3 regions of the Rhizobium sullae genome follow, and region 3 is predicted to be linked to each of the others. Evidence: riboswitches for the same ligand, from Rfam matches in the RefSeq annotation. Region 3 holds a riboswitch; each other region holds the start of a gene.
What was found. A riboswitch is a leader RNA that binds a small molecule or an ion and turns the genes downstream of it on or off. The one in region 3 is predicted to bind cobalamin.

Region 1 (10,125 bases), on a different replicon from region 3:
TTTACCGCCGTAAACAGCGAGCCTGCGAGCGACGGTGACAGACAGCCGATCAGTTTCAAGGGTATTGGCGCGCTAGGTGCAGTTACCCGCAGCATAGATGCCCTTGCTTCAAGGGCCGATGCTGCGCGCGCGATCGAAGAGAAGCTGGCTCACGGCGAAACCGTGATTGATCTCGACACCGCGCTCATCGAAGATTCCTTCGTCAGCGACCGCCTCGCGCACAACGACGAGCAGTTTCAGGAATTGGTAGAAGCTATCCGCCTGCGAGGGCAGGATTCGCCCATTCTCGTCCGTCCGCATCCGGAAAAGGACGGAAAATATCAGATCGCTTTCGGCCATCGGCGGGCGCGCGCCGCCAAGGAGCTTGGACGGCCGGTGCGCGCCGTCGTCAAGAAGCTTGCCGATCGCGACCATGTGATTGCCCAGGGTCAAGAAAACTCCGCACGCGCGGATCTCTCCTTTATCGAGCGTACGATGTTTGCCGACAAACTCGACAAGCTCGGCTTCGATCGGGAGACGATCATGGCAGCACTCAGCGCCGACAAGACGACGATCTCCAAGATGCTGTCCGTCACCCGGCGTATCCCTGAAGGAGTTCTTTCGGCCATCGGAGCAGCACGCGCAACCGGCCGCGACCGTTGGCACGATCTTTCGGTGAAATTCGAAGAAGAGAACGCCACTGAGCGGGCGACGCTGTTCATCGAGACACCGGCCTTCGAAGCCGCCGAGCCGGATGCCCGCTTCGAGATGCTCGTCGCTTTCTTCAGCAAGAAGCCGGCCTCAACTGCCCAGACCACAATGCCCACCTCGGCAGTGAGCCAGTGGCAGCTGAGAGATGGCTCCGTAAAGGCGAAGATCAAGGACGACGGAAAACAATTCACTATCGCGCTGAGGGCAGGGAAGGCATCGGCCTTCGGCACCTATATCGCGGACAACCTGGATCGTCTCTACGAGGCGTTCGAGAACAGCAGGAATATCGGAAAGAACGGAGATCAATAGCAAAAGAAAAGGCCCCCGAACGTTGCCGTAGCGGAAGCCCTCTCTGATCTAGACACCCAGAGAATCACATTTCCGCGCAACATAGTCAAGAGTCTCCGGCACCTATTTTCGGTGAGCTGATATCTTTTGCCTTGAAGAAGGCGAAGAAAATGGAAAGCGGAAGTGTGACGACGCCTTTTGGGCGGCGGCCGATGACACTTGGCATGCTCGCAAGTCAAGTCAACAGCCAAAAAATCGAGGCAGGCGCCTCAACCGATAAATGGAAAATCTATCGCGCGCTTTGTGAAGCCAAGCCCCTGCTCGATATATCCGACAGGGCCCTTACGGTATTGAACGCGCTTTTGAGCTTCTACCCAAAAAGCGAGCTTGCTGCGGGTGAAAATCTCGTCGTGTTCCCCTCCAACGCGCAGCTTTCGCTCCGCTGCCACGGGATGGCCGAGCAGACGATCCGCCGGCATATGGCGGCACTCGTCGCTGCCGGTCTCGTGATCCGCAAGGACAGTCCCAACGGAAAGCGCTACGCTCGCAAGACCCGCAATGGCGAGATCAACGACGCTTACGGATTCTCGCTCGCGCCCCTGCTTGCCCGCGCCGCAGAAATCGAACGCCTGGCAGCAAAAGTCGCCGCCGACCGTCTCTACGTCCAAACACTCAAGGAACGGCTCACGCTCACCCGCCGCGACATCTCAAAGCTTGTCCACGCAGCGATCAGCGAAGAGCTTCCGGGAGACTGGCAAGCGTTCAACGGCCGCTTTCACGATATCCTGAACCAATTACCCCGTGCCGCGGCCCCCCATGCGATTGCATCCACCTTGCATCTTCTGGAAACGTTGCGGGATGAAATCCTCAAGCGACTGGAATTGCAGATTAAAACTCAAACTTTGAGCGGCAATGACTCACAAAATGAGCGGCACATACAGATAACAGAATCTGAATCTAATCTTGATTCTGAAGCTTCTGTCGAAACAAACGTCCCTGAGTTGACCGCAGTAAACTCGCCGTTGGCCAACTCCGTAAACGTCAGCGGCACTGAACTCACCCGCTACGCAACAGGAACCAACGCGGCATCCACGATATTTCCACTCTCCCTCGTCCTGCAGGCATGCCCGGAGGTGCGCAATTACGGTCCTGCCGGAACTGTCGGATCCTGGCAGGACCTCATTGCCGCGGGAACTGTCGTCAGCTCAATGTTGCAGATCAGTCCTTCAGCCTACAAGAGCGCCTACCGCGTCATGGGCCCGCAAATAGCGTCGGCCGTTCTCGCCTGTATTTTGGAACGGGCTGGGACGATCAATTCAGCCGGGGGCTACTTACGCGACCTTACACGGCGTGCCCAACGTGGCGAGTTTGCGATCGGATCGATGTTATTGGCCCTGGCAAGGGCAAGGGAACATGATGCCCCGCACTGAGTTGACTGCAGTAAACTCGCCACTAGCCAGCCCCCGAAACATTAACGGTACAGCATTCCTAGGCCACCCGCCACGAACCGGCCGATTGTCAAACCCCGGCAAGACATCGTTGTCTGGAGGAACTATGGCCGGTTCAATGGAACAGATCAGCCCCCCGACATACGCGGACGCTTGCTGTGTCATGGGTTTTTTGTGACTCACATCGCGTGCGTACCGCGAGCGCTCAAGATCGGATCGAGGTTAGTGGCTTTGGTAAGCAAGGAACCCTCAGGACGCGCATCACCGGTTCAATGCCGCGATATGCTACCTTACGCGGCCTGTAAACGACCCATCTGCAGTGACTGAAAGGAAGAGGGAGATTATTTCCGTTAGACGTCGAATGGTCTATGATAACAAACTGTTAGAGATCCGATAAATTTGATCTGACCTCCCAGAAATCATGTCATCATGATAGAGAAACAGGGGCTTTTGGTCAAGGAAAGGTCTCGTTGAATTGCGGAGAACCGCAAAACAGCAACGTGTCGACACGCTTCCGGCAAAACCTGAGAGGGGACGCGGCAGCACTAGCCTGGCGAGTGCCCCGAGTCTTCCGGCTCGTTGCCATAAATCGACCCAACGGCTTCTCTTCGCGCGGCCACTACTCGCTGATGTCTGATTTGAAGTCAGACGTTCCTAACCGACAAAATACTGAATGTGATGCCGGCCGTGCACCGCGGACTTTTCAATGCGAGCCCGAACTCCGAATACATCGCGAACAAGCGTCTCAGTGAGAACCGTCTCGGGCGGACCCACGGCGACCACACGACCACCCTGCAGGACGGCCAGGCTGTCGCAGAACATTGCCGCCAGATTGAGATCATGCAATGCGATGACGCTTGTGACCGGCAGTCTCGTGACGAGATCCAGCAGCTCCAACTGATGCTGGATATCGAGATGATTGGTCGGTTCGTCGAGTAGCAGTTCCGTCGGCGTTTGCGCAAGCGCGCGAGCGATGTGCGTGCGCTGGCGCTCGCCACCTGACAGCGTCCGCCATAGCTGTGTGGCCTTGCTGGTCATGCCGACCTGTCCCAGTGCAGCATTGACGGCGGCCTCGTCCCTCGCATCCCACGGGGAGAGGGCCCCCCGATGCGGCGTTCGCCCTAAGCGGACAGCATCCTTCACCGTGATTTCCGCATCGGTTGTCGCTTGCTGTTCGACCAGCGCGAGACGCCGAGCAATCTCGGGACGCGCCATCGTGCTGATATCGCTCTCGCCAAGTTTGATCACGCCGCTTTTGACCTGCCGCAGCCGGCAGATGAGACGCAACAGGCTTGACTTGCCTGAGCCATTGGGCCCGAGCAGACCAAGCGTCTTGCCTGCCGCGACATTAAGGCTCACACCGTCGACGATCATTGTGTCGCCGGCGGACCAGCAGACATTCTGGATCGATATGCTCATACCGGCCTCCTTGCCTTGTAGAGGATGAAGGCGAAGGCAGGAGCACCGAAAAGCGCAGTGACTACGCCGATCGGAAGCACCTGCTGCGGGATGATCGTGCGCGAGACGATATCGGCAAGCACCATGAAGATCGCGCCGATCAACGCTGTTGCCGGCAGTATCCGCCGGTGCGCGGGGCCGACCAGAAACCGGGCCGCGTGCGGAATGACGAGGCCGACGAAGCCGATTGAGCCGACGATGCTGACAACGGCAGCGGTCATCACGGCCGTCAGCCCAACGAGGATGAGGCGCACGCGATTGACCGGAATGCCGAGCGCTGCGGCAGAATCCGTTCCGAAAGTGAAAGCGTCGAGCGCACGCGCATGAAACATGCAGATGAGAAAGCCGCCGCCGGCGACGGGGGCCACGAGAAAAACGTCCGGCCAGCGCACGCCGCCGAGACTGCCGAGCAGCCAGAACATCACACCCCTTGCCTGCTCGGCGTTGGCCGAGGTCGTGACAATGTAGGATGTCAGCGCATTGAAGAGCTGCGAACCGGCTACACCTGCCAGGATGATCCGATCGGTGCCGCCTCCTGCGCCTGCGGCCAAAAGGGAGACGAGACTGAAGGCTGCCACTGCACCTAGAAAGGCACCGGCCGAAAGCGTCAGTACGCCTGAGCCGAGGTTGAGGATCATAACGGCGACCGCGCCGGTCGAGGCACCCGCCGAAATGCCAAGCACATAAGGTTCGGCAAGCGGATTGCGGAGCAGGGCCTGCAGAATGGCGCCCGTTACGGCAAGAGCCGCGCCGGAACTTGCAGCGACCAGGGCACGGCTCAGTCGATAGTCCCAGATGACACCTTCATGAACCGGCTTGATCGCGAAGGAGGCACCGAAGATGCGATTGGCAATCGCTTCCGCAATCGTCTGCAACGGAATGACGATTTCGCCGATCGACACGGCGAGGCTTATCGCCAGCATCAGAGCAGCTAGCGATAGCAGGAACAAGGCGGCAAAGCCGCCCCGCCCGTTGCGTTGCATGGCGCCGGTGGTCACTGAACCAGTCCAAACTGCCGAATGGCTTCCGCGAGCGTCTCGATCCCGTCGACAAGGCGGATCGACGGGCTCATTGCTTGCGAGTCCATCACGACGAGGTGCTTTCTTTCAACGGCGTCGATCTTGCTTGCGACAGGATCGGTTTTAAGAAACTCCAGCTTGACGGCCGGATCGTCGGCGGCATAGCGGCGCCGATCCATGCCGGCGATCACGATGATCGCAGGATCGAGGCCTGCGACTGTTTCCCAGCCGACCAACGGCCATTCCTCGTTGGTGGTGATCACATTCTTCGCCCCAAGGGCTTGCATAATATAGGCCGGCGCTCCGTTGCGGCCGGCCATGAAGGCTTCGCCGTTGATTTCTTTGCTGGAGAACCAGAAGATGACGGGAATGTCCTTAACCTTGACACGGGCAACGGAGGCGATCGCTTTTGCCTCGCGTTCCTTCAGCCTTGCGATCAGCGCCTCGCCGCGGTCCTGAACGTTAAAGATCGCGGCCAGCTCGGCGATCTCCCGATAGATCACCTCCGTCTTCAGCATCTCCTTGCGGACGCCATCGCCGCCGGTGGCATTGTCCTTGGCCGCGCAATCGGCCGGCGCGACATAGCTGTTGATTCCAACCTTCGAGAACTGGTCGTAGGTTCCGACGGAACCGTTCGGGCCGACATGCCACTCGAACTCGGCAGTAACAAGTTCAGGATCGGTTTCGACCACCGACTCAAAGCTCGGATCATTGTCGGCAAGACGCTTGATCTTGTTGTTTTCGGCTTCGAACGGCTTCAGCACGGGGCTGAACCAGACCGCCGTGCCGGTGATGCGATCCGCAAGGCCGAGCGATAACAGGATTTCGGTCATCGCTTGCCCGACCGATACCACTCTCTCCGGTGCTTTCTCAAAAGTGACGGATCGTCCGCAATTTGTAATCGTCAAAGGGTAGGCGGTGGGCGCGGCGAAAGCGGACGCAGAAATACCGCAGACCGCCAGTGCCGCGAAAGCGAAGTGCAGTAGATATCGCCGAAAGTCTAAATTGTTTGACATGGAAATGCTCACGAAGAATTGGGGAGGCGTCGGCGCGGTGCCGCGATCGCTCCGATGCTGATGGGAAACGCGTAGGTGTTCACCGGCCATGTCGGCGGGCGTGCCGCCGGAATGACTGGTGTCCGTCTTAGCGATTGCGTTGTATTGAAAAGAGCGATCCGTTCCGTCTTGTGCGGAAGGGCCTGCGCCTGATGGCGGCGTCAAAAGAAATCATCTCGTCTCCTGTTCCGGGCAACCCCGCCCGTTCAATTGGATCTCTCTTTGACGGCAGGTCTCCTGGCTCGCGGATATGCGCCGGACCATCTGCCTTCCCGTGGGAACGAGCCCACAGTGGCATGGCGCTTGGCGCCACGAGGATGATCGGCAATCCGCTTACAGTTGCGGGGGCAGCCACGGTCTTGGTCCCTTCTGGGTCGTCCGCACCGTGTTCCCTATTAATCCCCTTGGAGTCTTCCTCGGGGAACCGTCCCGCTCAGTTATGCCGAGCGCGACGGCCGCGTCAAGCTGCGCCAAGGCAAAAGCGATTAATGGACGGCGCCCGATCCGCCGACGGCGACGACGCTGAATGGCTGACCCTCAACCGGAATGGCTCGAACCTTTTTCATGGTCGCAATATCGATGATCCGGACGAGGCTATGGCGAGGATCAGTGATAGCGATCTGATCGCCAGCTACCGCAAGCCTGGGGCGCGGATCGCGCCAGTGCCCATCCTTGCTGTATGGCTCGGTAACGCTTGTCGATGTCGTGATTTCGCCGCTCAGGATGTCGACGAGATGCAGTTGCCCGTCTTCGGTCAACACATAGGCGTTCTTAACCCGCGCAGGATCGAGCGCGAAATCGATGCGCCGGGTCGGCAGGTCTACTAGGCGGTAGGGTTCGGTGCTGTCTGGATCGATCAGCACAATCTTGTCCTCGCCATAGTTGCCCAGGAAGAATTGCATCGCCTTGCTGCCAAGCAAGGTCGTCACTTTTCCCTTCGGCAGCTTGTCGCCATATTCCAGCATCTTAAGTTGCACGGTCTGCTCTTTGCCGGGACGCGCAATCAGGACACCTTCCTCGCAGCCGAAGGCAACGAGCTTTGCGGAGAAGGCTTCTCCGTGCAGCGCCGTGCAGGGTGCGACGTCGCCGACCTGTGCACCGCTTTCACCCAGAACACGCAATCCCAGCCGTGGCGGCAGTTCATCCGCTTTGGTTTCCTGGGTGGTATCCGGAACCGAGACGAGCATATTCCGCCCCATGGGCACGGCGACACCATGGTGAGGTGCCGTCGCGTCTATGAGCTTTTCGGACGGCTTGCCTTCGAGGATGCCTTCTTCGGAAACGAGCTTGGCTTTGCCTTCGCGGTCGTAGAACAATACCACGTCGTCGCCACGCATGACGGCGTGAACCGGCCGTTTTCCGTCGAGTGCGGTTGGCAGCAGCGCAGCTTCGGACGTTTCCAGATCGCGATGCTCGCCATGATCAGAAAGCGCCACACCGGATTTGATCATTTCGACGGTATCGGCCTCCGATTGGATGGCGAAGATGGTCTGGCCAGAACTGCTGGCTGCAAGTGCCGCATAGCCCTTCAACCGAAACTCGCCGATCTGTTCTCCTGTCATGAGGTCGAATGACCGCGCTATGGGAGCCGTATGATCGGCGACGAACAGGCGCCACGTCTGCTTTTCCTCTTCAGCAAAAGCCGGGTTCATCAGGATACTTGCTACTGCAAACCCTCCGGCCATCGTCAATCTGGGCATCATGGAAAATCTCCGTTGATATGTAATAACATTACGTCAATAGGGATATTTTGAAAACGTGTCCAGCCTCCGAAGCTGAAATCAGGAAGCTCCTGAAGCCAGACGGTCCGATGCGGTTCTCAAATGAACTCATCAACGCATTCAAATGAGCGAATGCGGTTGAGATGGCATCCAACAATGACTATCTGGTGCCAGCTTCAAGCGGACTCTCCAAGCAACAAAAAGGTATATTCCGGCATGATCCCAGGTTTCCTCGTCACCCATTCCGGTGGCTTCCATGCCGACGAACTAATGTCCAGCGTCATCCTGACCCGGCTCTTTCCGCAGGCCCGTCTCATCCGCAGCAGGGCGCCGGAATGGGTCACGCCCGGCGTGGACCGCATCATCTACGATGTGGGCGGCGCGTATGACGCAGCAGCGCAGATCTTCGACCACCATCAGCGTGGCGCGCCGGTGCGCGAGGACGGCCGACCGTATAGTTCGTTCGGATTGATCTGGAAGCATTATGGCCGTGACTATCTTAATGCCTCGGGCCTTCCCGAAGCGCATATCGAGACCATACATGCCTCTTTCGATGCCAGCTTCGTGCTGCCGGTCGATCTGGTGGACAATGGCGCGGTTAGTCCATCCGTTGCGGGACCACTGGCAGGGTTGACGCTGCCCGCGTTGCTGGAAACCTTGAAACCCGTTTTCGATGAGACAGACCCGGAGGCGGAAGACCGCGGATTCCACTCCGCGCTGGCCATCGCCCGGAGTTTCGTGGAGGCAAGGATAGCCCAAAGTGCTGCAAAATTGCGGGCAGAGGCGCTTGTCCATCAGGCAATCGAGAATACGGGCCAAGGACGCATTCTGGAACTTCCAATGGGAATGCCCTTCCGTCCCGCGATCATGAAGGCAGGCGCCGATCACCTGCTGTTTGTCGTTCACCCGCGCGAAAAGGATTGGTGCCTGACGGGCATCCGACGCGAGGACGAAGGCTTTGAGCTGCGCGCAAATCTGCCTGCAGCCTGGGCTGGGCTGACGAACGGTGATCTGGAGGCGGCTTGCGGCGTCGATGGTGCGAGTTTTTGCCATAACGGCCGCTTCATCGCCGCCGCCAAGACCCGTGAGGCCGCACTCGCCATGGCGGAGTTGGCGGTAAAGGACGCTACCTCCATCGGGCAGAAATCGATAGTCGTCTAAAGCGGAGCCGTTTTAGTCGCTTGGACGCCCGGAAAGCGATGGGTAAGATTGGCGGTCCGATCATTGTCGGTGTATGCTATGTTTCGACCACCGTGGGCAATCGCCCCATGCGCTGCAAGAGCCCATCGCACTTAGACGGAGTTCAAGATTGGCCGTTGCTTTCACCAAGGAAGAGAGTTTCGAAACGGCTTCGGAAACCCTCTTGCCAGACCGTCCGATTTCACCGCATCCGAACCTTGTTACGGAAGCGGGGTTGAGGGCTCTTGAGTTGCAGCTTCAACAAGCTCGCGAGGCCTACGATGGCGCAAGCACGATCGAAGACGTGAATGAACGGCGACGGCAATCAGCCAACCCATTGCGTGATCTGCGCTACTTTTCGGAAAGAGTTCGCACGGCTCAACTTGTCCCCGACCCGGCTTCAACAGATACGGTTGCCTTTGGGAGCACGGTGACCTTCAGCCGTGACGACGGGCGCGTCCAGACCTATCGCATCGTGGGAGAGGACGAAGCGGATCCCAAGGCCGGATCGATGTCTTTCGTATCGCCGGTCGCAGGGACACTCAGGGGCAAAGCGGTTGGGGATATCGTCAGCGTGGGCGATCAAGAACTCGAGATCATTGCGATTTCTTAGAGCGCACATCTCGCCGCTGCGAACGCGACGGCTCTGCAAGCGTTTCTCGAACAGCTTCTGGCCATATGAGATGTCGGGCATCGATCATTCTCTCGTCGCGGAGGCATGCTCGCGTACCTTCTCCAGTCGGCCCAAGGTCGACATTCGATTGGTTGGTGTGCCATGCAATCAGCCAAGGTTGACATGCCACCGGCATTGGAACGCTGGCCGCAGAGAAGTCGTGCTGCCTTGCAATATGCTGCCAGCGAAGCCGTGCTTCTTGGAAGTTTGACGTTCCCGTACTGAGCGGGGCTTCAACGAGAAATTCGAGGAACACGACCTGATGGGGATGTCGCTTATCGCCGCGACGACACCTGGCTATCTGCGTCGCTGGTCGGCCCGGCTTGAAACCGGTTCTGTGCCGGATGATCTGCCAAGCCGGAATTTCGAATTGGGAAGGCCAGCGGCATCGCTTTCCGGATCGGCCGCGGTTGGATCTTGTTCGCGCAGGCACGTGAGGCGATCGCAGCAGATGAAAGGGGGCAATGGGATGAGCTTTCCCTGCTGCACGATCCGTGTCTAGCATTCCAAGAAACGCGATGGTTGCGTCCGAAACCATACAATCCTGAAAAACCAACGGCCTCAGCATACATCATGGCCGCTCATTCGGCTCGT
Region 2 (10,125 bases), 160 kb from region 3:
ACGCGGCCGATCTCCTCTTCCAGCGAGCGGATCACCGGCTTTTCCGGCCGCGAGTGATCGTTGTGGTAGATCGCGGGACGCGTCCCACCCAATTGCTCTGCGGCCGCCGCCATGCCGCCTTCGAACTGGTAGTAGTCGTCGCTGTCGAGCAGGTCGTGCTCGCGGTTGTCCTGATTCTGCACCACGGCCTGGATGGAGCGCAGGCGCTCCTCGAAGACACCGCGTTCGGCCTTGCCTTCGTCTGCCGCGCCATAGGCGTAGCTGCCCCAGACGAGATAGGCTTCCGCCAGGTCGGCGCGACGCTCCCAGCCCTTTTCGTCGATCAGCGCCTGCAGGCCCGCGCCATAGGCGCCGGGTTTGGAGCCGAAGATGCGGTACCCGGCGCGCTTCTGCGCGGATGCCTCGTCGAGCCCGGCTGCGGCGAGCCGCGCAGCCTCGCCGCGCATGCGAGCGGCAATCGGGTTGTCGGCGGCATCTTCATCCAGCGCGCCGACGGCGCGGATTGCCCGGTCGAACAAGGCGATCTGTTCCGGAAAGGCATCGCGGAAGAAGCCGGAGACGCGCAGCGTCACGTCGACCCGTGGGCGCCGCAGCAGCGCCGGCGGAATGATCTCGTAGCCGGTGACGCGCCGCGAGGTCATGTCCCAGAGCGGCTTGACGCCGATCAGCGCCAGCGCCTGGGCGATATCGTCTCCGCCGGTGCGCATATTCGAGGTTCCCCAGGCCGTCAGACCGAAGGAGACCGGCCATTCGCCGTGATCCTGAGCGTAGCGGCGAACGAGCAATTCGGCCGATTTCTTGCCGAGTTCGTAGGCCGCAGGCGTGGGGACGGCGCGGCTGTCGACCGAATAAAAGTTCCGTCCCGTCGGCAGCACATCTGGCCGGCCGCGCGTCGGCGCGCCGGAGGGGCCTGGCGCGACGAACCGGCCGTCGAGACCGCGCAGAAAGCCCGCGATTTCGGCCTTGCCGCAAGCTAGGATCGAGGGCTTCAGGCGGTTTTCGATCTCGGAGAGCACCGCGCGCGTGGCGGCCCAGTCCAGCGGGCATGGAAGTTCGCCGGAAACCAGCTTTGCGGCAAGCAGTTCGATGCGCTCGACAGTGTCGCCGCTGGTGCGCCAGGGGGTGTTGGAAGTCTCTGCCAACTGCGATGGCCGCGGACCGAGCCAGGGCGCCGACATATCGCAGTCTAGTGGATCGAAATGTGGAGCGTGGGGCTTATCCCCCTCCGCTGCAAACGCATCCGCCGCAATCGCCCGCTGCAAACTCTGATCTCCGCCCTCGCCCAAACCACGCGGGACGCGCGCCAGTGCCACCGTGAGATCAATCAGCAACCGGCCTTCCGGCGCGACGCCGAAGATGTGCAGGCCGTCGCGGATCTGCATTTCCTTGAGGTCGCAGAGATAGGCGTCGAGCTTCTTCAGCGCCTCATCCTCGGTCTCGCCCTTAGCGATCCCGGCATCCTGGTCGAGGCCGATGTCGGCGACGAGATCGAGGATCTGCTTGCTGAGCAGCCGGATTCGTCGCGGATCGCTGCCGGAGGCTTCGTAATATTCGTCGACCAGCGCTTCCAGGTCCTTGAGAGGACCGTAGCTTTCGGCCCGCGTCAGCGGCGGCGTCAGGTGGTCGATAATGACGGCGCTCGCGCGGCGCTTGGCCTGTGTGCCCTCGCCCGGATCGTTGACGATGAAGGGATAGAGATGCGGGAGCGGGCCGAGGATTGCCTCGGGATAGCATTCCGCAGACAGCGCCAGCGCCTTTCCCGGCAACCATTCCAGATTGCCGTGCTTGCCCATATGGATCACGGCATCAGCGCCGAACTCCTCACGGAGAAAGGCATAAAAGGCAAGATAGCCATGCGGCGGCACGAGGTCCGGCGAATGGTAGCTTTCCTTCGGGTCGATGTTGTAGCCGCGTGCAGGCTGAATGCCGATGAGGACATTACCGAAACGCGTGAAAGGCAGGGCGAAACCGCCATCCGTGAAATACGGATCGGATGCCGGATCGCCCCAGCGGGCGGTAACTTCGTCCTGAACCTTTTTCGGAAGAGACGCGAGGAACAATTTGTATCCGCTCAATGAAAGCGTCTCGCGGATCACCCTTCCATCGCGTCCGGAGTTGGTCGGCCCGTCGGCGAGGTGCCGCATCAGCGCATCGCCATCGGCCGGGAAATAGGAAACCGTGTAACCCGCATCCCGCATCGCCTCCAGCACCTCGATGGTGCTGGCCGGCGTATCGAGACCGACGCCGTTGCCGAGGCGCCCGTCGCGGTTCGGATAATTCGCAAGCACCAACGCGATGCGGCGGTCCGCAACTTGCCTGCTTCGCAGACACGCCCAGTTGGCGGCGAGTTTCGCCGTGTAACGCATACGATCGGCATCCGGCTCGCTGGCGACGATATTGGCTTCAACGGCCGCGTCGTAACGGGCGGCGGATTTGAACGAAACGGCGCGCGCCAGCACGCGGCCATCGACCTCGGGCAGCGCAACGTTCATGCCGAGATCGCGGGCGGAAAGACCTTGGGACGACAAGGCCCATGCTTCCTTGGACGAAGCGGAGAAAATCGCCTGGAGAACGACGGCGCCGTTGGATTCTAGGACCGTTGCCGCGCGATCGGCGCCGGGCGCGGAGACGGCAAAGCCGGTCGTGTTGATCACCACGTCAGGCGGCGCTTCTGTTAAGATGCGTTCGAGAATGCCGGTCGATACCGGGTCCTTGAGGCTATAGGCGAAGACGGGCAGAGGACGCAGGCCTTCCGCCGCCAGCGCTTCGATGAGCGCTTCGATGGGGGCCGTTTCACCGCTCTGGACGAGGGCGCGGTAGAAGCTGATGGCGACGGTCGGGAGTTCGCCGGAACTTCCCTTCCCCCCAAGGGGGAGAAGGTGGCCCGAAGGGTCGGATGAAGGGGAAGCACGGCAATCGCCAGCATCACCTTCGCGGCCCTGTTCGCTCCTTGCGTCGCTCACGCCCCTCATTTGCCCTGAAGGGCATCTTCTCCCCGCTGGAGAGAAGATGGAGGCTGCGGCGGCCTTCCACTCCTCAATCCCAATCACACCTCTGCCCGGCCACCAGATGCCGGCCTTCATCAACGGCGCTGCCGCGCCCGGCTTCCCGTCACCGGCAAGCATCGCCGCGGCATAATCGAGAAAGCCCCGCGAATTCCCGTCGCCGCCTTCGACCAGATAGGACCAGAGCGCATTCAGATCATCGAGCGGCACATTCGAAAAAGGCGCCAATCCCGCATCCGGCTTGGAATCCCCGGGCAGCACCGCGATCAGCGCGTCATGCCGCGCAGCGCAGGTGTGCAGCGCCTCCAGCGCGTAGTGGAAATAGCTCGCGCCCCCAAGCGCCCGGACGATGATCAGCTTGGCATGCCGCGCAGTCCGCTCGATATAGGCATCGACGGACATCGGGTGCTTGAGGCTCATAAGGCTGGCGAGCCGGAGCGAAAAAGGCCTGCCGCCTTGTGCGTGAGCCGCGGCGATCGCCGAAAGCTCCGTGTCCGCTGCGGACAAGAACAGGATATCGCCCGGCGATTGGCCGAGGTCGATCGCCTCCTCGCCATCGCTGATCGTTCCTTTCTGGGCAAGAAGCAGATGCATGGCCGAGCCTTAGACGAGTGCCTGGATGGCATTGCGGACCGTGCCCTGATCCATCTCATGCAGACCGATCACTACAAGGCGCGTGCCGCGTGCTTCGCCTGGCGCCCAGGCGCGGTCGAAATACTGGTCGATGCGACTGCCGACCGCCTGGACCTGCAAACGCATCGGCTTGCCCGCGACATCGGCAAAGCCCTTCAGGCGCAGGACGTCGTGCTTGGCAATCACGCCTTTCAGCTTCTCGGCGAAGCCTGCCGGATCGGTGATCGGACCGAGTTCGACGACGAAGCTGTCGAACTCGTCATGGTCGTGCGGCGTGCCGTCCTCATGCTCCAGCTCGTGATGGGATTTGCGGTTGACGATGTCCCCTTCCGTGCCGATTCCGAGGCCGAGCAGCACGCTTGCGGGAACCTCGCCGTTTCTCGCCTCGATCATCGCCGGCTTGCGGGCAATGCGGGAGGTTACTTCGCGGCGCACGCGGCCGAGCCCCTCGCCGTCAAGGAGGTCGGTCTTGTTGAGCACGATGAGGTCGGCGCAGGTCAATTGATCCTCGAAGAGTTCTTCTATCGGGCTTTCATGATCGAGCGACGCGTCGTCGGCACGGCGCGCATCCACCGCATCGTGGTCATCGGCGAAACGGCCGGCGGCGACGGCCGCGCTGTCGACGACGGTGATGACCCCATCGACCGTCACCTCGCTGCGGATATCCGGCCAGTTGAAGGCGGCAACGAGTGGCTGCGGCAGGGCAAGGCCGGAGGTTTCGATGATGATGTGGTCCGGGCGCTGCGCGCGCTCCAAAAGCTTCGTCATCGTCGGGATGAAATCATCGGCAACGGTGCAGCAGATGCAGCCATTGGTAAGCTCGATGATGTCGTCCTCGGTGCAGTTTTCCGCGCCGCAACCCTTCAATACGTCGCCGTCGACGCCGAGATCGCCGAATTCGTTGATGATCAGCGCGATCTTCTTGCCGCCGGTATTGGAAAGCAGATTGCGGATCATCGTCGTCTTGCCGGCGCCAAGGAAGCCGGTGATGACCGTTGCGGGGATCTTCTGCTGGTTCATAGGTTCAACCCTTCATTTTCAGCGGCAGACCGGCCGCGATGAAATACACGTCCGCGGCTTCCGCCGCGATCATCTGGTGCAGCCGTCCGGCATGATCGCGGAAATCCCGCGCCATCCGGCTTTCCGGCACGATGCCGAGGCCGACTTCATTGGAAACGATGACGAGCCGCGCCTTGGCCTTTGGCAAAAACGACGCAAGGGCAGCGAATTCCGCCGCCATGTCGCGCTCTTCCATCATCAAATTGGTGACCCAGAGCGTCAGGCAATCGACGAGGATCGCCCGACCCTCGCGGTCGATCGCGGAGAGACGGGAGAGGAGATCCAGCGGCTCCTCGTGTGTCGTCCAGAGCGGACCGCGATCGGCCTTATGCTGCTCGATGCGCGCACGCATCTCTTCGTCCCACGCCCGGCCGGTCGCGACGTAGTGGCGCTCAAGGTCGCTATCGGCGATCAGCCGCTCGGCGAAACGGGATTTGCCGGAACGCGCGCCGCCGAGGACGAAGGCAGTGCCGGGGGAAGGAGAGGTCATCAGGATGCAAACCCCGGAAGGGATAGCACCACACCACCTCTCCGTCCCTCATTCCTGTGCTTGTCACAGGAATCCAGCCACGGCGCGTCTCCGCCGTGAATGACCTTTTTCGTTTTTGGGAATCTTCTGCTCCCAAGGACTTGGGCGCACTGGATTTCTGTGCTGGTTCCCGGGACAAGTCCGAGGACAGGAATGAGGGAAGTCGAAAGTGCGGTGTCCCGCAAAGAAGCCGCAAAATACGGCATAAAATTCCATCGTTCAGCCATGACAACCTCCGTGCTGGCAGCGGGGAACAATGCCCCAGAATGGGCTCTTCGCCCGGCACGCATGGCAGGTCTCCTGGCTCGCGGGTATTGGCACGACAGGGCGGCCATTGCGGTCGCCCTGTCGTGCCAGCGGGTCTTCCTCGCCTTCCCGGCTGCGTCTTCGTGAAAAGGCGGACGATTCGTAGAAATAGAGGCGTCCTGCCCCGGCTGATCACGATGCATTTCCAGTGGCTTTTCCGGCGCCTTGCCGCTTCACCCGCTCCGCGACATGCGAAACAGCCGTGAATTGGCCCGAACGCCGGATGGAAGACCCTGACCGCTCTACAGTCGCGGGGTCGGCTGTGATGAAGACGCCCGGCTTGGGTCCGTCCCTTCACATTCCCTTTTCATCCGGCACGGCATCTGCCGTTCCGGAACCATCCGTAAGATTGTTCATCGTTAGGCAAGCCGCCTGTCGAAGTCAATCACGCACGCCAAACGGAACCAGCGGAGAACAGGTTCAAGTTCGCGGTGCTGTTCGCGCCGGCCTTTCGCCATATTTCGGGAGCAGGTGCCCTAATCGCCCTTGAAGGTGTTGGCCGTTACCTAGTTCTTTGCATATGCTCACGAAATTGAATTTCCCGCGCCTCCACCAGCTCTATCGCCTGCTTGATTCAGGGCGGATTCGCGCGCTTGCCCGCCGCAGCGAAATGGGCATGGTCTTTGCCGGGATCGCCGTCGGCGTGACGTCGGGCCTTGCGGTCACCGGCATGAGCCTGCTCTCTCGCGAGCTGCACCGCCTGATCTTCGGCATCAGCGAGATCGAGAGGCTGAGTGGGTCGCAGATAAACGACAAATTCCTGCTTCTGATCGCGCCAGTCTGCGGTGGGATTCTTCTCGGCCTTGTGTTTTTTATTCTCGCGCGAACCCGCAAGAAGCCCATGGTCGACCCGATCGAAGCAAATGCTTTGCATGGCGGCCGACTGTCGCTGACGGACAGCATCATCGTCGCTGTCCAGAATCTGGTTTCGAACGGCTTCGGCGCCTCTGTTGGCCTTGAGGCCGGCTACGTCCAGCTCGCGGCAGGCATCGCCTCCAAGCTCGGACTGAAGCTGCAGCTTCGCCGCGCCGATCTGCGAGTCCTTGTCGGCTGCGGCGCAGCCGGTGCGATCGCCGCCGCCTTCAACGCGCCGCTGACCGGCGCCTTCTACGCTTTCGAACTCATCATCGGAACGTACACGATCGTTTCGCTGACGCCGGTCGTCGTTTCTGCGCTCGTCTCGACGCTCGTCGCGCGCCTGCTGGCGGGAAGCGACTTCATGATCGACGTCGGTGAATTCGGCACGGTGGTTCCGGCCGATTATATCCCTGCCCTGCTGCTTGGCGCCTTCTGCGCCGGCGTCGGTATCCTGATCATGCAGGGCGTAGCCTTCATCGAGGAACTGGCGCGTAAAAGTTCGGTTCCGACGCCGCTTCGTCCGGCACTCGGCGGCATCGTCGTCGGCCTTCTGGCGATGATTACGCCTCAGGTGCTTTCGGCGGGCCATGGCGCCTTGCATCTCAATCTCGACCGCGATGTCGCCGTCACGGTCCTGATCGGCCTCTTCCTGCTGAAATCTTTCGCTTCGGCCGTCTCGATCGGTTCCGGCTTCAGGGGCGGCCTCTTCTTCGCCTCACTCTTCATGGGAGCGCTGCTCGGCAAGCTTTTCGCCTATTCGGCACCCTATTTCGCGCACGCGACGCTGACGCCGGTGATCTATGCCGTGGTCGGTATGAGTTCGCTCGCCGTTGCCGTCATCGGCGGGCCGCTGACGATGACCTTCCTGGCGCTCGAGATAACCGGCGACTTTCCGATCACCGCGCTGGTGCTGGCGGCCGTCATCACCTCGTCGCTCGTCGTGCGGAGCACCTTCGGTTACTCCTTCGCCACCTGGCGCTTTCATCTTCGCGGCGAGAGCATCCGCAGCGCCCATGATGTCGGCTGGATCCGCAATCTGACGGTCGACAAACTGATGCGCTCGGACGTGAAGACGGCAAAGGCCAATATCACGATCGACGAATTCAAGAAGGCCTTCCCGATCGGTTCGCGGCAGCGCGTCATCCTGGTCGACGACGCCGACAAATATGCCGGCATCGTGCACGTTCCGGAAATCTACGCGAGCCCGGTCGATACTGACGACGAGGGCAAGGGTCTGAAGGATTTCATCCGCTACCGGAACGATTTCCTGCAGCCGCAGATGAACGCAAAGCAGGCGGCGGCGATCTTCGACAAGACGGAGAGCGAAGCGCTCGCCGTGCTCAACAATCTGATCGAGCGCCGCGTGGTCGGCCAGCTCAGCGAAAGCTATACGCTTCGCCGCTACAGCGAAGAGCTCGATCGCAGGCGCCGCGAAGTTTCGGGCGAAATCTAGTGATGTCGAACTAGTCTTACCAACCTAGATTGCAGGGACCCAGACCGCCGGCGGCCAGTATCGTTGCTAATAAGATGTGATCGCGCAGAGCGAAATGACGCTTGCCACTTCCAACGCGGTTCAAGCTCCAGCAAATTGCAGTCGGTTGAAGATTGGAAGGACAATGGAAACGGCATGGAGATCACATTGATTACGGGACCGGCCGGCGTTGGCAAGTCCACGCTGTGCTGGGAGATGAGCTTGCAACTCGCCACGGCGAACGTCGCTCACACCGTCATCGAGACAGATGAACTTGATAGAGTGTTCCCGCGCCCGAGTGCCGAGGATCTCGCGAGAATTCGCTCGGGAACGACGGATGTCAGCAGCCTCAATCTGGCTGCGATTTGGTCGACATATCGGGCTTTGGGGCACACCCGCCTGATCATGTCAGGCGTTATGGTGCATCTTGAATTCGACCGACGATGGATTCTTGCGGCCATCCCGGACGCGACGATCACGGTGATCCGCTTGATAGCGTCTGAACCGACGCTGATGGCGCGGCTGGTACAGCGTGAGATCGGTTCTGGCGCGGATGAGCAGGCACAGCGTTCACTTCGACAAGCGAGGCGCATGGCAAACCAAGACGCCAATGGCGTGTTCGTTGTGCCGACAGACGGCAAGACACCGACGGAACTCGCGGAGGTCATCCTGCGAAAAATCGGATGGCTGAATGTTCGCCCGGAGTGATCGCGGGAGGGCGGCGTAAGCCAGCCACCCTAGCCGAGCAACGCGGTCAACCAGCCCTTGTCGAGATGGGTTTCGAGTTCGGAGGCGACCTCATCCAATGCCTCGTCGACGCTTTGTCTGTAGTTCCGCCTGTCACCGGAAAGGCCGAAACTTTCGAGAAGCTTGCTGCGATAGGCGTCGCTGCCGAAGAGGCCGTGGAGATAGGTGCCCATGATCCGCCGGTCGGCGGAAACCGCGCCATCCGCCACGCCGTCGATCACCGCTGATGGGCTGGCGCAGTCCGGCCCGGCCGTCACACCCAGGTGGATCTGGTAGCCGGCAAGCGGAACGTCATATTCGGCCGAGACCGCCAGGCTGTTGCGCACGGTCTTTTCCGGCGCCATTTCGGTCTCGACATCGAGCAGTCCGAGACCCGGCGTCTCGGCGCTCGCCCCCTCGATGCCGAGCGGATCGCGAACCATGCGCCCTAGCATCTGATAGCCGCCGCAGATGCCGATGACGCGGCCGCCGCGCCGGACGTGGGCATCCAGATCGCGGTCCCAGCCGGCAGCGCGCAGGTCGGCAAGGTCGGCAATCGTAGATTTCGATCCGGGCAGGATCACGAGTGCGGCATCTCCCGGCAGCCGGTCGCCCGGTTTCACGAAGACGAGTTCGATATCCGGCTCGGCACGAAGAGGATCGAGATCGTCGAAATTGGCGATGCGCGGCAAAACCGGCACGGCGATCTTCAATGCGCCGGATGCTCCCTTGGCAAGGCGCTCCAGCACGACGGAATCCTCTGCCGGCAAACGGCAAGCCGCCTTCAGCCAGGGCACGACCCCGAAACACGGCCAGCCGGTGAAGCGACTGATCGCGGCAATGCCGTCATCGAAGAGCGAAACATCGCCGCGGAACTTGTTGATGACATAGCCGGAAATCATCGCCCGGTCGCCATCCGAAAGGATCGCATGCGTGCCGGCGAGGGAGGCGATCACGCCGCCGCGGTCGATGTCGCCGACGAGCACGACGGGCACCTTGGCACGGGTGGCAAAGCCCATATTGGCAATGTCGCCGGGACGGAGGTTGATTTCGGCCGGCGATCCCGCACCCTCGACGATCACAAGGTCGGCGCCCTCGGACACGATCGCGAAGCTCTGCAGCACATGCTCCAGCAACTGCGGCTTGAGCCTCTGGTAGTCGCGGGCCTTCGCCTGCCCGAAGACCCTGCCCTGCACTATGATCTGGCTGCCGTTTTCGGATTGCGGTTTCAGGAGAACCGGATTCATGTGAACCGAAGATGGGGTTCGTGCCGCGAGCGACTGCAGCCACTGCGCCCGGCCGATCTCCCCGCCGCCGTCGTCCGCGACGGCCGCATTGTTCGACATGTTCTGCGGCTTGAACGGCTTTGCGTTGAGGCCGCGGTTGGCCGCAAGCCGGCAGAGCCCGGCGACGAGCACCGTCTTGCCGACATCCGAGCCGGTTCCCTGCAACATGATCGCCTTGGTCATGTACGAGGCCTACAACGCGGCGTGATCCGCGGTCAATCGCCTGCCTGAAATGCGAAAACCGCGCGGGCT
Region 3 (10,125 bases):
CGACCCGGAACCGGCGGAAAGTAGTGCTGCTTTTCTGGCCGGTGCGGACTTCATTATCAACGCGATCAACGGCATGCTCCGATGTCATAAAAATTTCACTGAAGTTTCACACGCCTGTCATGAACGCTAGATGAACCCTCCCGGTTTCTCGGCTTTTCCCTGTGGTTTGAATTTTTCGGCCGGCAGACCCCGCGGCTTTTCATGGCGCGGGCAATTGAAGCGGCGGGCCGCACGCGCTAAATGGATGACATGACACAGGAAAACGCTCCTTTGAATACGCTCCGGATTGCCGTTGCCCAGTTGAACCCGACCGTCGGCGATGTCGCCGGAAACCTTGCAAAAGCCCGCGAGGCACGCACCGATGCGGCCCGCCAGGGCGCGCATCTGCTGCTTCTGACGGAGCTCTTCATTTCCGGCTATCCGCCGGAAGACCTCGTGCTGAAACCGGCGTTCCTGAGGGCCTGCCTCAAAGCGGTCGAGGACCTCGCCGCCGATACCGCGGACGGCGGACCCGGCGTGATCGTCGGCTTCCCGCGGCAGGGAAAGACGGGGCGGCATAATTCCGTCGCGGTTCTTGACGGCGGCAAGATCCTGGTGCTGCGCGACAAGATCGACCTGCCGAACTACGGCGAGTTTGACGAGAAGCGCGTCTTTTCCGAAGGATCGATGCCGGGGCCGGTGAATTTCCGCGGCGTGCGTCTTGGGGTGCCGATCTGCGAGGAGATCTGGAACGATCTCGGCGTCTGCGAGACGCTCGCCGAAAGTGGTGCCGAAATCCTGCTCGTTCCGAACGGCTCGCCTTACTATCGCGGCAAGGTCGACGTGCGCCATCAGGTGGCGTTGAAGCAGGTGATCGAAACCGGCTTGCCGCTGATCTTCGCCAATCAGCTCGGCGGCCAGGACGAACTCGTCTTCGATGGCGCCAGCTTCGCCTTCAATGGCGACAGGACGCTTGCCTTCCAGATGAGCCAGTTCGAAACGGCGCTGGCTGTAACGACCTGGAAGCGCGGCGAAGACGGCTGGCGCTGCGCCGAAGGCCCGATGTCGCGTATTCCCGAACTCGACGAGGCCGACTATCGCGCCTGCGTGCTTGGCTTCCGCGACTATGTGAACAAGAGCGGCTTCAAGAATGTCGTCCTCGGTCTCTCCGGTGGCATCGACTCGGCGATCTGCGCGGCAATCGCCGTCGATGCGCTCGGCGAGGAACGCGTGCGAACCGTGATGCTGCCGTACCGATATACGTCTTCCGGTTCGCTGAAGGATGCGGCCGAATGCGCCAAGGCGCTCGGATGCCGCTACGATATCGTGCCGATCGAGGAGCCGGTGAAAGGCTTCACCTCGGCGCTGTCGCAGCTGTTCGAAGGAACCGACAGCGGCATTACCGAGGAGAACCTGCAGAGTCGGGCGCGCGGCACGATCTTGATGGCGATTTCCAACAAGTTTGGCTCCATGGTCGTCACGACCGGCAATAAGTCGGAAATGTCGGTCGGCTATGCGACGCTCTACGGCGACATGAACGGCGGCTTCAATCCAATCAAGGACCTCTACAAGATGCAGGTCTATGCGCTGGCGCGCTGGCGCAACAGCCACGTGCCACCGGATGCGCTGGGACCATCCGGCGTTGTGATCCCGCAGAACATCATCGACAAGGCGCCGTCGGCCGAGCTTCGTCCGGACCAGACGGACCAGGATTCATTGCCGCCTTATCCGGTGCTGGACGACATCCTCGAATGCCTCGTCGAGAAGGAGATGGCGGTCGAGGAGATCGTCGCGCGGGGGCATGACGTGGCGACCGTCCATCGCGTCGAGCATCTGCTCTATCTCGCCGAATACAAGCGCCGCCAATCGGCGCCGGGCGTGAAGATCACCAAGAAGAACTTCGGGCGCGATCGCCGCTATCCGATTACCAACCGGTTCCGCGACCGGTAACGAGAGAATCCGGGAGGATGAATGCGCAGTTCGGTCGAGACCTACAATATCCGTACCGGCGAAAGCCGGATTGTCTTTCAGACGGAGAAACTGATCGAGGCGCCGAACTTCGCGCCGGACGGCGGATATCTGCTGTTGAACGGCGACGGGTTGCTTTACCGGCTGCGGCCGGATGGCATCGGCGGGCTTGAGCAGGTCGATACGGACTTTGCGACCGCATGCAACAACGATCACGGCATTTCGCCCGACGGGGCGCAAATCGTCATTTCCGACAAGACGGAATTCGGCAAGTCGGCGATCTATATCCTGCCGGCGGCCGGCGGGACGCTGCGGCTGATCACCGAGAATTTGCCTTCCTATTGGCACGGGTGGTCGCCGGACGGGAAGGACCTAGCCTATTGCGGCATCCGCAACGATGAATTCGACATCTATACAATCTCCGTCGATGGCGGCCCCGAGAAGCGGCTGACGCATGGCGAGGGGCGCAACGACGGGCCGGACTATTCGGCTGACGGGAAATGGATCTACTTCAACTCCAGCCGTACCGGGCTCATGCAGATCTGGCGCATCCATCCGGATGGGACGGGTCTTGAGCAGGTGACGCATGACAATTACGGCAGCTGGTTTGCGCATCCTTCGCCAAAGAACGACAAGGTGCTGCTCCTTTCTTATGATCCGAACGTCTTCGATCATCCGCGCGATCTCGATGTACGGCTGCGGCTGATGGATATGGACGGCGGCAACCTGACGACGCTGTTCGAGCTCTTTGGCGGGCAGGGCACGATCAATGTACCTTGCTGGTCACCGGATGGTGACGAATTCGCCTATGTGCGATATTTCCCGGCAGCTTGAACGCAGCGGCAATTCAGGACATAGAGATTGCCGTCAGGTGCCTGCATCAAGCAGGAGAATCGGGAATCCGGTGAAAGACCGGAACGTGCCCAACGCTGTGAGGCTGACGTTTGCCGCAACAATGGCCACTGGCTTCTGCCGGGAAGGCCGTGGCAAGCGGGTGACGCCGAGTCAGAAGACCGGCCTGGCAAGATAGACCGAACCGCGCGGACGGCGGCGAGGTTTTTGACGCTCCTTGCGCTGCGGCGCGGGTGCTCAAGCATTGTTGGGGATTTAACGATGCAACCTGATCCTTTCGCCCATGCCCTTGTACCGGCCGGTGAGTTTTCCGAACACGACCGGGCCGCAGTCTACAGAGCCATCGAAACGCGCCGTGACGTGCGCGACCAGTTCCTGCCCGATCCTCTGCCTGATGATCTGGTGTCGCGGCTGCTGGGGGCGGCGCATGCCGCACCGTCGGTCGGTTTCATGCAGCCCTGGACTTTCGTCGTGATCCGCGATCCGGAGATACGCCAGGCCGCGTGGCAGGCTTTTTCGCGCGCCGATCAGGAAGCGGCCGAGATGTTTGAAGGGGAGCGGCGGGATGTCTACCGCAGCCTGAAGCTCGAAGGCATCCGCAAGGCGCCGCTCAGCATCTGCGTCACCTGCGATCCGGACAGGGCAGGGCCAGTGGTCATCGGCCGCACCCACAATCCGCGCACGGATGTCTATTCGACCGTCTGCGCCGTGCAGAACCTGTGGCTTGCCGCCCGGGCCGAAGGCATCGGGGTCGGCTGGGTCAGTATCTTCCATGATGCGGATATTCGCGATCTGCTTGGCATTCCGGAACGGATCGAGATCGTCGCCTGGCTTTGCGTCGGCTATGTCGATCAGCTTTACACCGCGCCGGAACTGGCGGTGAAAGGCTGGCGCCAGCGCTTGCCGCTCGAAGAACTGGTCTTCTCGGACCGCTGGGGAAGCCAGTAACGCCGCGTCAGTTCTGCTGCGGCTGCGGCCCGGGCGTTGCGGGTTTCTTGAGATCGATCGCGCCCTGATCGCCGGCGAGGAACTGCGGACCGACCTGGCGGACTTTGCTGTTCGCCGGGTCATAGGGGCGGTCCGGCACCTGCGGCTGTGGGGCAGACGTGGAGGTGGCGCTCGATGGCAGCTTCGTCTTGATATCGGTGATTGAGCCCCTCGGCGGCGGTTCGCTGATCGCTTGGTTCTTGCGCATGTTCTCGTAATAGGCCGAGAGATTGCAGGCGCAGGAGGACTTTTCGCCGGGGGCGCGGTTCTTGTAGGCAAAGGCATTCGGCATCGCGCTGTAAGGCGCGCCGGTCGAAGCCGAAATCATGTTTGCGGCTTCGGTATTCGAGGTGTCTTGATAGAAGAGCTCCGTCTCGATACCCGGGCACATTTTCGAACACGTCGCTGCGTCGCGGTTGAAATCGATCGATGTTGCATTCGTGGTGATCGGGAAAAAGCCGCCGTCGCAGGTGCGCACGCACATCGTGCTGACATGCGACATGAGCTCGCCGCGCGGCACGCCATATTGCATTCCGCCCTGTTCGCCATCCCCAAGCGGGATGAAAGTATCGCTGCGCATCGCCTGTTCTTCGGGGCTTGGGGCCAGCGCATAGGCCTCTGGGGCCGGCGCATAGTCGAACTCGTCATTGCAGCCGTTGTCTTCGAGCGCCGCCATCAGCTCGTGGCGCACGCGATAATCGGCACCACCCTGGTTGCGCAGTTCGTTGCGCCGCTCCTGCAGGTATCGGATGTTGCCGACCATGCGTGCTTCGGACTGCTGCAACTCGCTGCAATAATCCGCATTCTCGCCGCCGATCACCACCATGCTGTCCACGGAGCAGCCGTAGCCGCGCAGATCATTGCGGACTTTGCGCAGCTCGAGATTCTGCTCGGCAATGGCGCTTGCATACTGGCGGACTTCGGGACCATTGCCGATGACATGCGGCAGATCGGCAACGCGGCCGCGCAGGTCGTCGCAGATCGCATTCGTCTGCGCGGCAGCGGGTGCAGCCAGGGCAAGCAAGATCGCAAGGGTCAGGTTTCGGCGGTTCACGGCATCATCCCGGAGCAAAGTGAGGCCAGAGCGGCGTGACATTTACCGCATCATGACTTTCTAGCCTGCTTCCGTTAACAAGCTGGCGACGGAATTCTAGCGCATTTTCCCATTTTGCGACAACTTACGCCGGCTGCGAAGCCTCGGCGACGGCAAGCGCCGCCATGTTGACTACACCGCGTGAGGTGACCGAAGTTGACAGGATGTGCGCAGGTTGTGCCGTTCCCAGCAGAATTGGGCCGACATGGAGCGCGTCCATCATCGTGCGGACGAGGCCGAGCGAAATGTTGGCGGCATCGAGATTCGGGAAGAGCAAAAGGTTGGCTTCGCCGGTAAGCGAGCTATCCGGCATGGCACGCTTGCGCAGCAATTCCGACAGCGCCGAGCCGGCTTGCATTTCGCCATCGACCTCCAGCTCCGGGGCGCGTTTGCGCACGAGCTGCAGGGCATCACGCATCTTGCGGGCGCTCTCGGAGTTCCGGGAGCCGAAATTCGAATGGCAGATCAACGCGGCCTTCGGCGTTATGCCGAAGCGGCGGATCTCCTCGGCCGCGAGAACGGCGATCTCGGCGATTTCCTCATGCGTCGGGTTGTAGTTGACGAAGGTATCGGCGAAGAAAACGGGGCCTTTCTGGGTGATCAGCAGGCTGAGACCGGCGAAGGTGCAGACGCCCTTTCGCTTGCCAATGATTTGGCCGACGTCCTTCAGGTGGCGATCGAAACGGCCCTCCACGCCGCAGATGAGGGCATCGGCCTCGCCGCGCTTCACCGACAAGGCGCCGATAACGGTGTTGTTGGTGCGCACGATCGTGCGGGCGGCCTCCGGGTTGATGCCGGCGCGGCCGACGAGAGCGAAGTAGTCGTCGACATAGTCACGGTAACGCGGATCGTCTTCAGGGTTCACGACGGCGAAATCGACATTCGGGCGAATGCGGATGCCGAAGCGCTTCAGACGTGCCTCGATAACCGAGGGGCGGCCGATCAGAATCGGCTCGCCGGTCTTTTCCTCCAGCAGAACCTGAGCCGCGCGCAGGACGCGCTCGTCTTCTCCTTCCGCGAAGATGACGCGTTTCTTCTCGGAAAGCTTGGCGCTGGTGAAGATCGGCTTCATGACGAAGCCCGAGCGCCAGACGAAGCGGTTCAACTGATCGAGATAAGCGTCGAAATCCGCAATCGGCCGGGATGCCACGCCCGTCTCGGCGGCGGCTTTGGCGACAGCCGGGGCGATGCGCAGGATGAGACGGGGATCGAAGGGTGAGGGAATGAGGTAATTCGGACCGAAGATGGGCGTCTCGCCGGAATAGGCGCGGGCGGCGACGTCCGACACTTCCTCGCGGGCAAGCCCCGCGATGGCCTTGACCGCAGCAAGCTTCATTTCTTCGTTGATGGCCGTGGCGCCGCAATCGAGCGCGCCACGGAAGATGTAGGGGAAGCAGAGGACGTTGTTCACCTGGTTCGGGAAGTCCGAACGGCCGGTGCAGATCATTGCGTCCGGGCGGGCGGCGCGCGCCAGGTCAGGCATGATTTCAGGGGTCGGATTGGCGAGCGCCATGATGAGCGGCTTGTCCGCCATCTGTGATAGCAGGTCGGGCTTCAGGACACCCGCGGCCGAAAGACCGAGGAAGACATCGGCGCCGCCGATATTGTCGGCGAGCGTGCGCATCTCGCTCTTCTGTGCGTAGACAGCCTTCCATTCGTCCATCAGTTCGGTGCGGCCTTCATAGACGAGGCCTTCGATATCGTGGACCCAGATATTTTCGCGCTTGGCGCCGAGCTCGACCAGCAGATTGAGGCAGGCGAGCGCAGCGGCACCCGCGCCGGAGGCGACAATCTTCACGTCCTTGATCTTCTTGCCGGCGAGTTCCAGTCCGTTCAGGATCGCAGCTGCGACGATGATAGCCGTGCCATGCTGGTCGTCGTGGAAGACCGGGATCTTCATCTTCTCGCGGAGCTGGCGCTCGACCTCAAAGCATTCGGGTGCCTTGATGTCCTCGAGATTGATGCCGCCGAAGGTCGGCTCGAGCGAGGCGACGGTGGAGACCATCTGATCGACCCTCAAGGCATCGATTTCGATGTCGAAGACGTCGATGCCGGCGAATTTCTTGAAGAGGACGGCCTTGCCTTCCATGACGGGCTTGGAGGCGAGCGGGCCGATATTGCCGAGGCCGAGAACGGCCGTGCCGTTGGAGATGACGGCAACAAGATTGGCGCGCGAGGTGTAATCGGCAGCCGTTTCCGGATTGTCGCGGATCGCAAGGCAGGGCGCGGCAACGCCGGGCGAATAGGCCAGTGCCAGGTCGCGCTGGTTGCCGAGCGGCTTGATCGCCTGAATTTCAAGTTTGCCGGGGCGGGGGTAACGATGGAAGAAAAGCGCCTGTTCGTCGAGGTTTCCGCCGGTCTCGTTCTTCTCCGTGTTGGATTTTTCCTGATGATCCATTGCCGTCTCCGCTGCCGCACTCACATCTTTTGAAGACTTCTCCATACATCAATCGGCTGGCAGGGACAGTCAGAATTTCGGGATCGGAGCGGAAAACTCGTGAGCGCCGCGCATGCGCCGATTCGCGCGTCTGTCATCTTCCTGAAACACGAGTCTGATTTTGGAAGATCAGAAACGATGGGACGCAGGCGGAACGCTTGTGAAAGACAATATGGATACCCGACACTTCCGTACTCTCTTCATTTCCGATGTGCATCTCGGCTCGAAGGCGGCAAAGGCGGACTTCCTCCTCGACTTTCTCCGCTATCACGACGCCGATACGATCTTCCTCGTCGGCGATATCGTCGACGGCTGGCGGCTGAAGCGCAGCTGGTACTGGCCGCAGGTCTGCAACGACGTGGTGCAGAAGCTGCTGCGCAAGGCGCGCAAGGGCACGCGGGTCGTCTACATCCCCGGCAATCACGACGAGTTCCTGCGAGACTTTCCGGGCATGCATTTCGGCGGCATCGAAGTCGCCGAGCGGATGATGCATGACGGCGCGGACGGCAAGAAGTATCTCGTGCTGCATGGCGACGAGTTCGACGTCGTCGTCCGCAACGCCCGCCTGCTCGCCTATCTCGGGGACTGGGCTTACGACACGGCGATCAAGATCAACGTCGTGCTGGCCGCGATCCGCCGCCGGATGGGCATGCCCTACTGGTCCTTCTCCGCCTGGGCGAAGCTGCAGGTGAAGCACGCGGTCAATTTCATCGGCGAGTTCCAGCGCGTCGTGGCCGACGAAGCCCGCAAGCATGGCGCCGACGGCGTCATCTGCGGCCATATCCACCATGCCGTGATCGAGGACATGGACGGCGTGCGCTACATCAACACCGGCGACTGGGTGGAGAGCTGTACGGCGATCGCCGAGCATGAGGACGGCACGTTCGAGCTCATCACCTGGAGCACGATGGCCGACGCTCAAGCCATCCCGCTGGCGATCGAGCATCGCGACGGCCAGCTCGAGCCGCAGGCTGCCTGATTTTCCTGTTGTGAAAACGGAAGCAATTTAGCCGTGGTGACGGGCGTTAGGCTCGTGGCGTCTGTCATCGCGGACCTACTTCCAGCCGCATTAGTATTTCATCATAATATGTATCGCCCACCTTTAGAGCTTCGACTTCGACGGCCCATTCTTCAAAGCCCATGGATTTGTAAAGCCGGATAGCCGGAACGTTGGATGACACAACGCTAAGCCGGAGCGAACGCAGCGTCGTGCCAACTTCGTCAATCGCAGCACTCAGCAGCAGGCGCGAAAGACCAGTGCCCCGTGCCTCCTGGCGGACATACATTCCCCAAATCGATGCAATGTGTTGTGTCTTGATGGCTTTGGACTTTGACACGCCGATAGTTCCGGCAGGGATTCCGTCATCGGATAACCCACCGATCACAAGGCCGTTCTCAAGCCTACCGGCGAAGTCCGCCTCAGATAGGCTCTGCTCTTCTTTCCATGACGCGCCAAATGCCTCTGGATGGTTCGCGAGAGCCTCAAGGCGAATTTCTCTGAAAGACGACGCATCATTCCTGTCGAGGCGGCGAAGCTTGTAGGGGCGCACAGTATGTCCTTTGTCTTTTTGAAGCGCGATCGAACCACCTAACGGTAACGGTTCTATGACGCTGGCTCAAAATCTACGACCTAGAATCTAGAGGGAATGCGGATGGCTTCAATTACGATGGGTTGTGAGCGAAGGGGACAAGCTTTTTCTTAAAGCGTTTCAGAAACGCTATTTCTGGCCATAGTCGCCCTTGGGTTGATGTGCTAGGCAACGTCCAGTTTCCTGCAGGTCCACCGATGATTCCCGCCCAGAATGCCCCGACAGGCGAGGGGGCGCCGCCGCGCTTCCGGCTGCTCAGCGCCCTGTCCTATTGCGCTCCGCTGATTGTCAACGGTGTGGTTCTTCCCTTCTTTCCCGTCTGGCTAGCGGTCCACGAATTCACCGATCGTGAAATCGGCATCATCCTGGCAGTGCCGATGGTGGTGCGCGTTCTCGTGGCGCCGATCGTCGCCATGTATGCCGACCGCATGAAGGAGCGCGCCGACGTGCTGCTCTGGTCCGGCGGGCTGTCCTTGCTGACAGCGGTAGCGCTCTGCTGGACGACGAGCTTCTGGCCGGTGCTGATCGTCTTCGCCATGCAGGGTGCGACCTTCGCGCCTTATCTGCCGGTCGTCGAATCGATCGTCATTTCCGGCGTTCGCCGCTGGGGGCTCGACTACGGCTCCATGCGCGTCTGGGGCTCTATCGCCTTCATTGCATCGACCATGATCGGCGGCGAGATGATCGGCTATTGGGGCGGCTCGATGGTGCTGCCGGTCATGATTTTCGGCTTCGTCATGACGATGCTGATGGCGATCTATTGTCCGCGGATTGGGCCGACCCGCCGGCGCGGCACGCCGGTCGACATACCGGCGGCCACCGGCAGTTCGCTACGGCAGCCACATCTGCTGGTGCTCCTGTGGGGCGTGGCGATCCAGCAGTCGAGCCACGCGCTTCTCTATGTCTTCGCGTCGATCTATTGGCATCAGCTTGGCTTTTCAGGAACGGAGGTCGGCATTCTCTGGAGTGCTGCCGTTGCCTCCGAGGTGATTGTGTTCTTCGTCTCGAAGCATCTGAACCGCCGCTTCAGTGCGTGGACGCTGATCCGCATCGGCTGCGCGGTCTGCATTTGCCGCTGGATCCTGTTCCCGATGCATTGGGGCTTCGTCGGCTTCTTCGTGCTGCAATGTTTCCATTCCTGCAGCTTCGCCTTCGTGCATATCGGCGTTCAGCGGCGCATCGTGGCAACGGTGCAGGAGACGCAGGAATCGTCGGCTCAG

Region 1: another riboswitch for cobalamin. It lies ahead of N2599_RS20580 (ABC transporter substrate-binding protein); the one in region 3 lies ahead of bluB (5,6-dimethylbenzimidazole synthase).
Region 2: another riboswitch for cobalamin. It lies ahead of cobU (bifunctional adenosylcobinamide kinase/adenosylcobinamide-phosphate guanylyltransferase); the one in region 3 lies ahead of bluB (5,6-dimethylbenzimidazole synthase).

What each region holds. Positions count from the first base shown of each region.
Region 1 covers NZ_CP104144.1:1,315-11,439, forward strand. The annotation lists gene repB (plasmid partitioning protein RepB) at 1-999, shown strand, start outside; gene repC (plasmid replication protein RepC) at 1,149-2,408, shown strand; gene N2599_RS20570 (ABC transporter ATP-binding protein) at 3,081-3,845, opposite strand; gene N2599_RS20575 (FecCD family ABC transporter permease) at 3,842-4,867, opposite strand; gene N2599_RS20580 (ABC transporter substrate-binding protein) at 4,879-5,919, opposite strand; cobalamin riboswitch at 6,169-6,402, opposite strand; gene N2599_RS20585 (metallochaperone AztD) at 6,444-7,661, opposite strand; gene N2599_RS20590 (MYG1 family protein) at 7,896-8,840, shown strand; gene greA (transcription elongation factor GreA) at 8,989-9,471, shown strand.
Region 2 covers NZ_CP104143.1:1,317,112-1,327,236, reverse strand. The annotation lists gene cobN (cobaltochelatase subunit CobN) at 1-3,599, opposite strand, end outside; gene cobW (cobalamin biosynthesis protein CobW) at 3,609-4,658, opposite strand; gene cobU (bifunctional adenosylcobinamide kinase/adenosylcobinamide-phosphate guanylyltransferase) at 4,663-5,187, opposite strand; cobalamin riboswitch at 5,500-5,889, opposite strand; gene N2599_RS06655 (chloride channel protein) at 6,053-7,843, shown strand; gene N2599_RS06650 (AAA family ATPase) at 8,018-8,569, shown strand; gene N2599_RS06645 (cobyric acid synthase) at 8,599-10,056, opposite strand.
Region 3 covers NZ_CP104143.1:1,477,986-1,488,110, forward strand. The annotation lists gene N2599_RS07470 (LTA synthase family protein) at 1-69, opposite strand, end outside; gene N2599_RS07475 (NAD+ synthase) at 250-1,929, shown strand; gene N2599_RS07480 (TolB family protein) at 1,951-2,781, shown strand; cobalamin riboswitch at 2,800-2,983, shown strand; gene bluB (5,6-dimethylbenzimidazole synthase) at 3,061-3,747, shown strand; gene N2599_RS07490 (DUF2865 domain-containing protein) at 3,755-4,840, opposite strand; gene N2599_RS07495 (NADP-dependent malic enzyme) at 4,965-7,277, opposite strand; gene N2599_RS07500 (UDP-2,3-diacylglucosamine diphosphatase) at 7,489-8,295, shown strand; gene N2599_RS07505 (GNAT family N-acetyltransferase) at 8,360-8,866, opposite strand; gene N2599_RS07510 (MFS transporter) at 9,103-10,125, shown strand, end outside.